One region of the Streptomyces sp. NPDC051567 genome, then DNA from elsewhere that is predicted to be linked to it. Evidence: riboswitches for the same ligand, from Rfam matches in the RefSeq annotation. Region 1 holds a riboswitch; each other region holds the start of a gene.
The links. A riboswitch is a leader RNA that binds a small molecule or an ion and turns the genes downstream of it on or off. The one in region 1 is predicted to bind cobalamin.
Positions count from the first base shown of each region.

Region 2: linked by a shared signal. The riboswitch ahead of ACIA5F_RS06455 (ABC transporter substrate-binding protein) and the one ahead of ACIA5F_RS02805 (ribonucleoside-diphosphate reductase subunit alpha) in region 1 are both predicted to bind cobalamin.
Region 3: linked by a shared signal. The riboswitch ahead of ACIA5F_RS14555 (prenyltransferase/squalene oxidase repeat-containing protein) and the one ahead of ACIA5F_RS02805 (ribonucleoside-diphosphate reductase subunit alpha) in region 1 are both predicted to bind cobalamin.

Region 1 is NZ_JBITDK010000002.1:147,231-151,767, forward strand. Features, by position in the region: gene ACIA5F_RS02790 (carbon starvation CstA family protein) at 1-226, shown strand, start outside; gene ACIA5F_RS02795 (CstA-like transporter-associated (seleno)protein) at 325-513, shown strand; gene ACIA5F_RS02800 (GNAT family N-acetyltransferase) at 638-1,141, shown strand; cobalamin riboswitch at 1,183-1,316, shown strand; gene ACIA5F_RS02805 (ribonucleoside-diphosphate reductase subunit alpha) at 1,480-3,867, shown strand; gene ACIA5F_RS02810 (ribonucleotide-diphosphate reductase subunit beta) at 3,867-4,537, shown strand, end outside.
Region 2 is NZ_JBITDK010000004.1:103,000-107,536, reverse strand. Features, by position in the region: gene ACIA5F_RS06465 (tetratricopeptide repeat protein) at 1-254, shown strand, start outside; gene ACIA5F_RS06460 (aldo/keto reductase) at 326-1,306, opposite strand; cobalamin riboswitch at 1,821-1,957, shown strand; gene ACIA5F_RS06455 (ABC transporter substrate-binding protein) at 1,993-2,982, shown strand; gene ACIA5F_RS06450 (FecCD family ABC transporter permease) at 2,979-4,052, shown strand; gene ACIA5F_RS06445 (ABC transporter ATP-binding protein) at 4,049-4,537, shown strand, end outside.
Region 3 is NZ_JBITDK010000010.1:185,976-190,512, forward strand. Features, by position in the region: gene ACIA5F_RS14555 (prenyltransferase/squalene oxidase repeat-containing protein) at 1-2,141, opposite strand, end outside; cobalamin riboswitch at 2,263-2,400, opposite strand; cobalamin riboswitch at 2,507-2,585, shown strand; gene ACIA5F_RS14560 (hypothetical protein) at 2,698-4,113, shown strand; gene ACIA5F_RS14565 (chaplin) at 4,410-4,537, shown strand, end outside.

The DNA of each region.
Region 1 (4,537 bases):
GGTGCTGTTCGCGGTCCTGATCGTCATCGTGCTGGTGGACGCGGCCCGGACCTGCTTCAAGGCCATCGCCCGCCCGGAGACCGTCAAGCTCTCCGAGGTCCCGTGGACCGAGTCGAAGATCGTCGCCCCGGCCGGGCTCTTCGCGACCGCCGAGGAGAAGGCCGAGCTGGCCGCGGCGGGTCTCGAACCGGGCGGCGGGCGCGTGAAGGAGCCCGCGGCGTCATGAGCGGGCGCGGAACCGACGACGTGCGCGGGCGCGAGGCCGTCAGCGCGCGCGGGGCCGGGCGTCCGCGCGGCGCGGGGAAGGGGCGCACGGCGGCACGCGTGCGCCGGGCGCTGGCGACGGCCCGGTTCTACGTCCGCGAGTTCTCGGGCGAGGCCGCGTACGACCGGTACGTCGCCCACACGCGCTCCCACGACCCGCAGGCCCAGGTCCTGACCCGCCGGGCCTTCGAACGCGCCCGCACGGACGCCCGCGAGGCGGACCCCCGCGAGGGCTTCCGCTGCTGCTGAACGACGTCCTCAGGCATGCCGCAGGCCCCCGCCGCACCCGGCGGGGGCCTGCGGCGCACCCGGCGGGGGCGGCCCGGGGCGGCGGCCCGTCCGGCACGCGCACCGCGGCTGGAACACTCACCGCATGGACATAGTGATCAGGGCGGCGCTGCCCGCCGAGTACGAAGAGCTGGGAGAGATCACCGCGGGGGCGTACCTGGGTGACGGGCTGCTGCGCTCGGGCGAGGACGACGGCTACCTCGGCGAGCTGCGCGCCGTCGCCGGCCGGGCCGCGGACCCGGACGCGCGGGTGCTCGTCGCCCTGGACGGCGGGCGGGTCCTCGGCGGGGTGACCTTCGCCGCACCCGGGAGCCCGCTGGCCGACATCGCGGGTCCGGGCGAGGCCGAGTTCCGGATGCTGGCCGTCGCCCGGGAGGCCCGTGGGCGGGGTGCGGGCGAGGCCCTGGTGCGCGTCTGCGTGGACCTCGCACGGGCCCTGGAGGGGGTCACACACCTGGTGCTCTCCACCCAGGAGGCCATGCTCGGGGCCCACCGGATCTACGGACGGCTCGGTTTCACCCGGACCCCGGAGCGGGACTGGGCCCCCGTACCCGGCATCACCTTGCTCACCTATCGGTTGAAGTTGTAGCCACGCCGACACAACATGTGGGGGCTACCGCATGAGGTCGCCCCCACATGTATGCTCATGGCTGCTGTCGCCGCAGGGGAATCCGGTGCGAATCCGGAACTGTCCCGCAACGGTATGAAGTACACCCATTGGTGTAACCGCAGTCCGAGGACCTGCCGACAGCGCGCCCGGCTCGACCGAACCGGGTGCCGATATGTCCGGGCCTCGCGGTTGGGCCGGTGGACGCCATGCGGCGCACGTACGGACCGCCCCTCGGGGCGGCGCACCTGCGAGCCCGCGTGCGCCTGCCCGCGCCCCGCCCCGCCGATGACCGGGCCGAGCGAGGGAGAGCTCCCCCCGTGACCATCGCGCCTGCCGCACCGCGCGCCGAGTCCGCCCACTCCGAGACCTCGGCCGAGCCCGGGGGGCCCGGGGCCGCGCTGCTGCGTACCCTCACCGAGCTGACCGCCGACCTCCCCGACACCGACCCCGGCCGGGTCGCCGCCGCCGCCCTGCGCGGGCGCAGCTCCGTCGCGGACGAGGCCGAGCTGCGCGGGCTGGCCACCGAGGCCTCCGCCGGTCTGATCTCGGAGGACCCGGCGTACTCCCGGCTCGCCGCCCGGCTGCTGACGCTGGCCGTCGCCGACGAGGCCGCCGGCCAGGGGGCCACCTCCTTCTCCGCCTCCGTCGAGGTCGGCCACCGCGAGGGGCTCATCGCCGACCGCACGGCGGAGTTCGTCCGGACCCACGCGAACCGCCTGGACTCGCTGGTCGAGCTGACGCTCGCCGAGGGCGCCGACGACCGCTTCGGCTTCTTCGGCCTGCGCACCCTGCACAGCCGCTACCTGCTGCGCCACCCGATCACCCGCCAGGTCGTGGAGACCCCGCAGTTCTTCATGCTGCGCGTGGCCTGCGGTCTCGCGGAGGACGACAGCGTCCGCGCCGTCGAGGAAGTGGCCTCGCTGTACCGGCTGATGAGCCGCCTCGACTACCTGCCGTCCTCCCCCACGCTCTTCAACTCGGGCACCCGGCACCCGCAGATGTCCTCCTGCTACCTGCTGGACTCCCCGCTGGACGAGCTGGACTCGATCTACGACCGCTACCACCAGGTCGCCCGCCTCTCCAAGCACGCCGGCGGCATCGGTCTCTCGTACTCCCGCATCCGCGCCCGCGGCTCGCTGATCCGTGGCACCAACGGGCACTCCAACGGCATCGTGCCGTTCCTGAAGACCCTCGACGCCTCCGTCGCCGCCGTGAACCAGGGCGGCCGTCGCAAGGGCGCCGCCGCCGTCTACCTGGAGACCTGGCACGCGGACATCGAGGAGTTCCTGGAGCTCCGCGACAACACGGGTGAGGACCAGCGCCGCACCCACAACCTGAACCTGGCCCACTGGGTGCCGGACGAGTTCATGCGCCGCGTGAACTCCGACGCCGACTGGTCGCTGTTCTCCCCCGCCGACGTGCCCGAGCTGGTCGACCTGTGGGGCGACGAGTTCGACGCCGCCTACCGCAAGGCCGAGGCCGACGGGCTCGCCCGCAAGACCATCCCCGCCCGTGACCTGTACGGCCGGATGATGCGCACCCTCGCCCAGACCGGCCAGGGCTGGATGACCTTCAAGGACGCCTCCAACCGGACGGCGAACCAGACCGCCGAGCCGGGCGCGGTCGTCCACTCCTCCAACCTCTGCACCGAGATCATCGAGGTCACCAACGACGGCGAGACCGCCGTCTGCAACCTCGGCTCGGTCAACCTGGGCGCCTTCGTCGTCGACGGGGAGATCGACTGGGAGCGGCTGGACGAGACCGTCCGCACCGCCGTGACCTTCCTCGACCGCGTCGTGGACATCAACTTCTACCCGACCGAGCAGGCCGGGCGCTCCAACTCCCGCTGGCGGCCGGTGGGCCTGGGCGCGATGGGCCTCCAGGACGTCTTCTTCAAGCTGCGGCTGCCCTTCGACTCCCCCGAGGCGAAGGCACTGTCGACCAAGCTCTCCGAGCGCGTCATGCTCGCCGCCTACGAGGCGTCCTGCGACCTCGCCGAGCGCAGCGGCCCGCTCCCGGCCTGGGAGCAGACCCGTACCGCCCGCGGCGTCCTGCACCCGGACCACTACCAGGTCGAGCTGAACTGGCCGGAGCGCTGGGACGCGCTGCGCACCCGGATCGCCACGACCGGCATGCGCAACTCGCTGCTGCTGGCCATCGCCCCGACCGCGACGATCGCCTCGATCGCCGGTGTGTACGAGTGCATCGAGCCGCAGGTCTCCAACCTCTTCAAGCGCGAGACGCTCAGCGGTGAGTTCCTCCAGGTCAACGCCTACCTGGTGAACGAGCTGAAGCAGCTCGGCGTCTGGGACGCCCAGACCCGCGAGGCGCTGCGCGACGCCAGCGGCTCGGTGCAGGGATTCGGCTGGATTCCGGCCGAGGTGCGCGAGCTGTACCGCACGGCGTGGGAGATCCCGCAGCGCGGCCTGATCGACATGGCGGCGGACCGTACGCCGTTCCTCGACCAGTCGCAGTCGCTGAACCTGTTCCTGGAGACGCCCACCATCGGCAAGCTCAGCTCGATGTACGCGTACGCCTGGAAGATGGGTCTGAAGACGACCTACTACCTGCGCTCGCGCCCGGCGACGAAGATCGCCAGGGCCGCGCAGGCCGCCGCCCCCGCGGTGCTCCCGCAGGCCGCCGCCGACGCGGAGGCGCTCGCCTGCTCCCTTGAGAACCCCGAGTCCTGCGAGGCATGCCAGTAATGAGCACCACTGACAACAAGAAGAAGAACCTGCTCGACCCGGGCTTCGAACTGACCCTGCGTCCCATGCGCTACCCGGACTTCTACGAGCGCTACCGGGACGCGATCAAGAACACCTGGACCGTGGAGGAGGTCGACCTCCACTCGGACGTGGCCGACCTCGCCAAGCTGACGCCCGGTGAGCAGCACATGATCGGCCGTCTCGTCGCGTTCTTCGCGACGGGCGACTCGATCGTCTCGAACAACCTCGTGCTGACCCTGTACAAGCACATCAACTCCCCGGAGGCCCGGCTCTACCTGAGCCGCCAGCTCTTCGAGGAGGCCGTGCACGTCCAGTTCTACCTGACGCTGCTCGACACCTACCTTCCCGACCCGGACGACCGCGCGGCCGCGTTCGACGCGGTCGAGGAGATCCCCTCGATCCGCGAGAAGGCGCAGTTCTGCTTCAAGTGGATCAACGAGGTCGAGAAGCTGGACCAGCTGGAGACGCAGGCCGACCGCCGTCGCTTCCTGCTGAACCTGATCTGCTTCGCCGCCTGCATCGAGGGCCTGTTCTTCTACGGCGCCTTCGCCTACGTGTACTGGTTCCGCTCCCGCGGTCTGCTGCACGGCCTGGCCACCGGCACCAACTGGGTCTTCCGTGACGAGACCATGCACATGAACTTCGCGTT
Region 2 (4,537 bases), on a different contig from region 1:
CCTGGGCCGCTCTGGTGGCCGACCGGACCCGGGTCCTCGGCCCCGACCACCCGCACGTCGTCCACACCCGGCTGGAACGGGCCCGGGCCCTGGCCGCCGGGGGACGGCGCGCGGAAGCCGGCGCGCTGGCGGCCCGTGTCCTCGCCGAGGCCACGCCGTTCCTCGAACCGGGCCACCCCCACCTGCGCCTCGCCCGCGAACTCGACGCCGCGTTCCGGGCGCCCGACCCGGGGCCCGCCCGGCCCCGGCGGTGACGGCCGGACGGACGACCGGCCGGCCGGAGGGAAGCCGGGGGGCGGCCGGGGTCCGCCGGCGCGGCCACGCGCTACGGGGCCGCCGCCTCCCCGGCCGTGCTGCCCAGCAGGGCGATCTCCCGCGCCGACAGCCGTAGCGCACCGGCGGCGATGTTCTCGTCCAGGTGGTCCGGGTTCCCGGTGCCCGGGATCGCCAGGACGTGCGGTCCCCGGCTCAGCGTCCACGCGAGGCGCACCTGCGCCGTCGACACCCCGTGGGCCTCGGCCACGGCCCGCACCCGTGCCCCGTCCGGCGCGACCACGCCCGCGTCCTCGCCCGCGCCCGCGATGGCGTAGAAGGGGACGAAGGCGATCCGCTGCCGCGCGCACGCGTCCACGAAGGCGTGGTCCTCGGCCGGGGAACCGATCCCGTAAGGGTTCTGCACGCACACCACGGGCGCGATGGCCAGGGCCTCGGCGAGGTGGTCGGGCCGGGCGTTGGAGATTCCCAGGTGCCGGATCAGTCCGGCCGCGCGGAGTTCGGCCAGCGCCCCGAAGTGCTCGGCGACCGAACCGGTCGTCTCCCGGCGCGGGACGCGCAGGTTGACGACGTCCAGGTGGTCCCGGCCCAACTGGCGCAGGTTCTCCTCCACCTGCCCCCGCAACTGCCCCGGCCCGGCCCACCACCACTCCCCGGCTGGGTCGCGTCCCGGCCCGACCTTGGTGGTGATGACGAGCTCGTCGGCGTACGGGGCGAGGGCCCGGTTGATCAGTTCGTTGGCGGAGCGGAGGGCGGAGAAGTAGAACGCGGCGGTGTCGATGTGGTTCACGCCCCGCTCGACGGCCCGGCGCAGCAGGCCCGTCATCCGCTCGCGGTCGCTGGGCGAACCGTCGGCGCGACGGGTCAGCCGCATCGTGCCGAGGCCGATCCGGTTGACGGTCAGGTCGCCGAGCCGCCACGTACCCGCGACGGCCGCGGTGACCGGGGCGGTCCGGGCCGCCCGGGCGGCCGTCTTCGAGGCAGGGTCCGGGGGGAAGCCCGAGGGGAGGTCCGAGGCGAGGTCCGAGGTCATGGGGCACTCTCGCACGGACACCGGAGCACCCCGCAAGGTCTCCCACCGCTCCCCGGCCGTGCCGTGATCCCGCCCCCGTCGTCGGGTTCCCTCCACGGGGTCCGTCGGCTTCCGTCCGCGCGGCGGGTACCGCACGTGGCACCCGCCGCGCGGCGCGTACGTGGAGGACGCCGCCGGGCCGGGTCGTCTTCCGCGGCCCGGCGGCGCCGGTCGGTGGCCGCGCGGGCCGCGGTCGGCGAGGGGCGTCAACTCGTCGGCCGTGCGGTGCGTTTCGCGCGCGCGGCGGCGCAGGGCAGATCCCTCCGCGGACGCGGGAGGAACACACGGGAGCGCGTTCGCCGTGCGAACGGAAACTATTGGTCTGGACCACGATGGTCAAGTGGGCGGTCCGGGGACGGCTCGACGGAACCCGGGACTCCGGTGGACCCGGCCGGACCCCGCGGCGGCCCCGACGGCGACGACCACGGCGGCCCCGGCGGGCACCGACCCGGCCGCAGGCCGGTGACGTGCGGACATCTGGCAGACTGACCGCGTCAACCCAGGCGGTGCAGGACAGGAAACCGGTGCGATTCCGGTGCGGTCCCGCCACTGTGACCGGTACACCCTCGCGGGAACCGGGAGTCAGACACTGACGCACCGCCCCTTCCCTTCGACCGGGGACGTGGACTCCCCGGAGAGGCCACGCCATGTCGCGTTCCCGCGCCGCCCTGCGCGCGCTCGTCCCCGCCGCGCTCCTCATACCCCTGGCCGCCTGCGTCGCCTCACCCGCCCCGTCCGGCACGGCCGCGGGAGCGAGCGCCGCACCCGGGTTCCCGTACACCGTCACCAACTGCGGTGTGAGCAGCACCTACCAGGCCCCGCCCCGGCGCGCCGTCACCATGAACCAGCACGCCACCGAGATCCTGCTGGCCCTCGGCCTGGAGGACCGGATCGTCGGCTCCGCCTACCTCGACGACGCCGTGCTGCCCGCCTACCGGCCCGCCTACGACAAGATCAAGGTGCTGGCCAAGGAGTACCCCTCCAAGGAGATCCTGCTCGGCGCCGACCCGGACTTCGTGTACGGGGGCTACTCCAGCGCCTTCGACAAGGCACAGGGCCGCGACCGCGAAGGTCTCGCCAAGTCCGGCATCAACTCCCGGCTCAACGTGGAGTACTGCACCGGGGGCCGAGTCGGCCTCGACCAGCTCAAGACCGAGATCACCGAGGTCGCGCGGACCTTCGGCGTGCCCGAGCGCGGCGAGAAGCTCATCGGGGAGGAGCAGCGCCGGATCGACGCCGTGGCCGCCCGGGTCAAGGACAAGCCCCGGCCGTCCGTCTTCGTCTACGACTCCGGCGAGGCGTCCGCCTCCACCTCCGGCGGCACCGGCATCGGCAACGAGATCGTCTCGCTGGCGGGCGGGACGAACGTCTTCGCCGACCTCCAGGACACCTTCGGTGACGTGTCGTGGGAGAAGGTCATCGAGCGGGCCCCCGAGATCGTCCTCATCTACGACTACGGCGGCACCACCGTCGAAGCCAAGAAGCAGCGCCTGTTGAACGACCCGGCCCTCGCCCAGGTTCCCGCGATCAGGAACCAGCGGTTCGTCGTCCTGCCGCTGTCCTCGGCCGTCCTGGGAGTGCGCGTCGCCGACGCCGTCGAGTCCCTGGGCGGCCAGCTCCACCCCGCCGCCACGTGAGGCGGCACCACCGCACACCGGCCGTCCTCGTCCTGCTCGCCGCGGCGCTCGTCGCCTCCGCCGTCGCCGGCCTGGCCCTGGGGGCCGTACGGATCACCCCCGGCCAGGTGCTCGACATCGTCCTCGGTGGGCTGACGGGCGACCGGCCGACCGGTGCCTTCGCCTCCATCGTGTGGGACGTGCGCATGCCACGCGTCCTCCTCGGGGCGGTCGTCGGCGCCGGGCTCGCCGTCGCGGGCACCGTGCTGCAGGCCCTCGTCCGCAACCCGCTCGCGGACCCCTTCCTGCTCGGTGCCTCCTCCGGGGCCTCGACGGGAGCCGTCCTGGTGATCGTCTTCGGCTCGGGCACGGCAGCCGGGGCCGGGGCCGGGGCGGCGGGGGCCGCCGGGCTGCTCGGCGGGATGGGCGTGCCGTTCGCCGCGTTCGCCGGATCGGCGTTCGCCCTCGTCGCCGTCTATGCCATGGCCCGGCGCGGCGGCACCATGACCACCGGCCGGCTGATCCTCGCCGGGGTCGCCGTCCAGTACATCCTGTCCGCCCTGACCAGTCTGGTCCTGGTGCTCGCCGCCCACCCCGACCAGATCCGCACCGTCCTCTTCTGGACCCTCGGCGGTCTCGGCGGGGCCCGCTGGGGCGAACTGGCCCTGCCCTCCGTCGTGCTGCTCGCCGGTACGGGGCTGCTCCTCGCCCTCGCCCGGCCGCTCGACCTGCTCCTCGCCGGGGAGGAGGGGGCCCGGACCCTGGGCCTGGACACCGGGCGTTTCCGCGCCGTCGTCTTCGTCCTCACCTCCCTCGTCATCGGCGTGCTCGTCGCCTACAGCGGAGCGATCGGCTTCGTCGGGCTGATGGTCCCGCACGCCGCGCGGATGGCCGTCGGCGCCGGCCACCGGGCCCTGCTGCCGGTGGCCGCCCTGGGCGGGGCGCTCTTCCTGGTCCTGGCCGACCTGGTGGCCCGTACCGCCGCCGCGCCCGAGGAGATACCGGTCGGAGTGGTCACCGCGCTCGTCGGAGGCCCGTTCTTCCTGTGGATGCTGCGCCGCTCCACCCGTACCGAAGGGGTCACCGGATGACCCGCACACCCGGTACGCCCCGCACACCCGGTACGCCACACACGCCTGGTGCGCCACACACGTCCGGTACGCCACAGGTGCCCCGGGCGGCGGGGCGGCCGGTGGAACTCGCCGTCGAGGACGTGCGTTACGCGACCGACGGGCACACCCTGCTCCACGGGATCGACCTCACCGCCCGGCCCGGCGAGACGGTCGGTGTGGTCGGGCCCAACGGCAGTGGCAAGACCACCTTGCTGCGCTGCGTCTACGGCACCCTGCGGCCCACCGCCGGCCGGGTGCTGTTCGACGGCGCCGACACGGGCGCGCTCGGGGTCAAGGACCGGGCCCGGCACGTCGCGGTCGTCCCGCAGGACGCGAGCGGCACCTTCGGGCTGACCGTGCGCGAGGTCGTCGCGATGGGGCGGAGCCCGCACAAACGGTTCTGGGAACAGGACGGCCCCGAGGACCTGCGGCGCGTCGCCGAGGCCCTGGAGACCGTCGGAGCG
Region 3 (4,537 bases), on a different contig from region 1:
ACCGGTGCGGTGGCGGCCCGCCTCTCGCCCGCCCGCAACTGCGCCGTGACGCCCAGCGCCTGCCCGAACACCGAGGGCGTGTAGGAGTAGTTGCCCGGCGCCGCGCACCTGCGGTCCGGCTTCTCGCTGGGCGCCGTGCAGATGCCCTTGTCCAGGGCGGCGATCAGGTCCTGGCCGCCGAAGGCGCGCGGGTCGCGGCCGACGGTCTGGGCCAGCAGGGCGGTCTTGCCGATCGACCCGCCGCCCGCGGTCCTGCGGCCGACACCGGTCCAGTCGTGGACCCCGCGGCCCGTGCCGTCCTTGCCGCCCTTGTCGAGGAAGTCCACGACGGCGCGCAGCCTGTTGTCGTCGCGGCCGGTCGCGGCCAGCGCGTAGGCGCCGTCGATCGTGAGACCGAAGTCGGCGAAACCCGGGCTGGACTCGTAGTACCGGCCCTGCTTGAGGACCGGGCCGGTGAGGTAGGTGACACCCCGCCCGAGATCGGGACGCTCACCGGCCGGGACGGTCGGCGCAGTGGTGGGAGGCGTCGTGGGCGGGCCGGTCGGGGGTGTGGTCGGCGGGTCGGTGGGCGGAGTCGTCGGAGGCGTCGTGGGCGGCCGGGTCGGTTCGGGGGTCTTCGTGGTCAGGGTGACCAGGCTGGTGTCCCGGCCCGCGAGGACGGCCGTGGTCGTGGGGTAGAAGGCCGGGTCCGGGAGCCCCTCCTCGAAGCCGAAGCCGCCGTCCGTGAGCTGCTGCCCGGAGAGCCAGGAGACGGCCGCGTCGGCCCGGACGGTGTCGCCGAGGGCCCGCAGGGCCTGGGCCGCGTAGGCGGTGGCGATGACGGAGCCCGTGGTGGCGTCCGTGTAGCCGGGGAAACCGCCGTCGGGGCGCTGGGCCAGCGTGAGGTAGCTCCGGGCCTTCGACACCGTCGCGTCCTGCCCGCCCGCGTGCCGCAGCACGAGGGAGACGAGCGCGGTGGTCGCCGGGTCCGGGTCACAGTTCTCGCCCGGCCGGATCAGGAGGGAGGTGATGCCGCCGTCCGCGCACTGGAGCTGGGTCAGCCGGGTCACGGCCTCGGCCGGCGGGGTGACGCCCGCGCGCAGGACGGCCAGCAGGGCCAGCGCCTGGCCGTCCGCGTGGCCCGCGTCCAGGAAGTCGCCCTTGCCGGTGCAGCCGGGCGTGGACCCGCTCTCCGGGCCGGCGGGACAGACGTTCTTCACCAGGTCGCCGATCAGGTCGCGTCCGCCGAAGGCGCGCGGGTCGCCCCCGGTGACCTCGGCGAGCAGCGCGAGGCGGCCGGCGGCGTTCGCGTCGGGTGCCCGGTCCGGGCCGGCCGGGTAGGCGTACGCGTCGGTCTCCGCCGCCAGGAAGGCGGTGATCCGGTCGAGGGCCGGGCTCCCGCCCTCCGCCGCGGCCAGCGCGTAGGCGGCCTCGGTGGTGAGGAAGTGGTGGGGGGCGTCCGCGCCCTCGTCGACGACGCGTTCGCCGTCGGTGAGCCGTCCCGTCAGCCACCGGGCGGCGGCGGGGACGTCGATCTCGCGGCCCGGGACGGGCGGCCCGGGGGTGGGGCTGGTCGTGGGGTCCGGCCCGGGGGCGTCGCCGCCCGCGCGCACCTGGTCGGGGGTGAAGGAGGGCCTGCCCGTCGACCCGCCCACATCGGTGCCGCCGAACACCCAGGCGTCGACGTCGCCGTCCTTCGGCACGCGGTCCATGGCGCCGTACCGGCTGTAGCTCCAGTCGGCCTGGCCCGGGGAGGCCACCCAGTACGACCAGTAGGCCGTGGCCTGCGGGGTGAGGACGCAGTCCTCCTCGTCGGGGGTCGGGTACCGCGTCCCGGCGGCGAAGGGGCCGTAGCCGATGCGGCAGATGAAGGCGGGGCCGTCGTGCTCGGTGCCCGTGGTGCGGAACCCGGCCTCGTGGAGCAGTTCGTAGCCGGTGGTCGGCGTCGGGTCGCAGCCCCGCTCGACCTTGCCGCCGAAGGGGCCGAAGTCGACGGCGACGACCGCGCCCCGCGTCGCCGTGCACGGGTCGAGGGGGTCGGCGGCGGCCGGTGTCACTGTGACGAAGGCAACGCCCGTGCCGAAGGTGAGGAGTACCGCCGCTACGAGGCACGGCCATCGCCGCCCGCCCCTGCGCCGGACTGTCTGCTCTGCGGTACCCACCACGGCCCCTCGTGTCGTCCGGGCGGGCAGAGCGTGGCACATCGGGCCCCCGCGCACGGCGGATGCCGTGGGGGAGCCGGTCGGACCACGCCGTAGTCCGCGACGGCGTTCTCTCGCTGTATGAGCTGCATGACCTGACTCCAGGCATTCCGGCTCGCCCGCACTCTGTACGGGCACACGGTTGCGGGTCAGCGCCGGATTCAGACCGGCTTCCCCTGGAGTTGAGTGCTTATCAGACGGAGTGAAACACGCGGCCGAAGACAGCGTCAAGGTGGCCGGAACCCCACCCGCCGCCACGGGCCCGGGGCCTGCGGGCAGGCTGGCGCGCCCATGATCCCTCCGGTAGCGTCCGGGGCTGCCACGTGGGGGAACCCGGTGCGAATCCGGGGCTGACGCGCAGCGGTGTGGGAACGGCAGGGGGCCGTTCACCGAGCCCGAATGCCCAGGCGGCAGTGATCGAAGGAAGCCGTACCACGCGTTCGGACGGCGGCCACCGCCTCCGGAGCCGCGGCTGCGGCGGGGTGTGTCCGGCCGTCCCTCAGCTCAGGAGCAGGCCATGTCCCGTCCCCGTACCGCCCGTCGCGCCGCACTGGCGATACCCGCCGTCCTCGGCGCTTTCGCGCTCACCGTGCCGCCCGCCGCGGCCACCTCCTCGCCCGCGCAGATCGCGACCTCGAAGACCAACGGCGTCTCCTACCTCAAGTCCCTCCAGGCCGCCGACGGTTCGTACGCGGGCTCCGGTCTCTCCAACGAGTGGGCCTTCAGCGTCTTCGCCGCCGCGGGCACCGCCGCGGTGGACGTCACGCCCGGCGGCGACGCGACCAAGAACGCGCGCACCGTCTACCGGAACCTGCTGTCCGGCGCGGGCTGGCCCTCCGCCACCCCGGTCGTCACCGACTACGAGCGCGGTGCGCTCAACGCGTACGCCGCCGGGATCGACCCGGCCCGCGTCTCCGCCTCCCGCAACCTCGTCGCCGACGTCTACGGCTACTGGCAGAACGCCGAGGCGGGGTACTTCGGCCCGTCCGGGAACTACAACGGCACGGTCTTCGCGGCCCTCTCCCTGGGCGGGGCCCGGACGCAGACCGGCGGGCAGCGCGTGCCGCAGGCCCTGCTCGACTCGATGACCACCCGCATCCGCGCCAACCAGCACAACGACGGCGGCTGGAACTTCAGCAAGGCCGAGGGCAACCCGGCCGCGCTGGCCTCGGCGAGCGACATCGACATGACGGGCGCCTCGATGGCGGCCCTGTGCGTCTCGGGCGTGCCCGCCACCGACGCGGACATCGTTCAGGCCAAGGCGTTCCTCAAGAGCAAGCTGGTGGCCGGCACCGGCGCCCTCAACGGGATGTTCGGCGCGAACACGAACTCCAACGGCTGGGCCGTCTCCGGCCTCAACGCCTGTGGCATCAACCCGCAGACCGGCGACTTCCTCACCTCCATGGGCAGGACCCCGGTCGACTTCCTGATCGCCCAGCAGTTCAAGCCGGGCGGCGGCTTCAAGTACCTGCCGAGCGACACCTCGCCCTCCGCCTACGCCTCCATCGACGGCCTGCGCGCCGTCACGGGCGGCGGTTTCACCTCGGCGCCCCCGGTCCCGGTGACGGCCGGTGCCGCACGGTGGGCGGCCGAGAGCGCGTTCACCCCCGGTACGGCGTCCAAGCTGGCCCTGACCGTGGACGACGGGGCCGGCGGCCTCAAGGTCTGCTCGGTCACCGTCACCCCGACCGGCGCCACGACCACGCTCGGCGAGGTCCTCACCGCCGCCACCACGGCCGCGACGCCGTCCGGCTGCGTCACCGGGGTGACGCCGTCCTCGGGCGGCTCCGGCGCCGTCACCGCCGTCAACGGCAAGGCCAACAGCGGTGCTTCGACCTGGAAGGTCAGCATCGACGGCTCCGCCTTCGCGGGCGCGGACCGCTCCACGGCCGTCGCCGTGGGTGACACCATCGCCCTGCGCCGGGGCGTCTGACCCCTGGCCGGGAGGGACGTACACCGGCCGGGAGGGACACCCGCCACCGCGTCCCTCCCGGCCCGGCCGCCTCTCCCGGCCCGGCCGCCTCTCCCGGCCCGGCCGCCTCTCCCGGCCCGGCCGCCTCTCCCGGCCCGGCCGTTCGGCCCGGCCCGTCATCCGTTCGAGCGAACCGGCGGCCGGCGGCCCAACCGGCCCGGCGGATGCGACGAAGACCCAGGTGAGGGACCGGCCCGGCCGGTCCCCCGGAAACGGTCCGCGGTCCCGCGGACCGGTACTCATCTGTGGAGGCACCCATGTCCCGTGTACTCAGGAGCGCGGCGCTCGCGCTGGCGGCAGCCGCCGCGGTCGTCGGCGGCGCCCCGGCGGCCTCGGCCGACGCGGGGGCGCAGGGCCTCGCCGCGTACTCGCCGGGCGTGGCGTC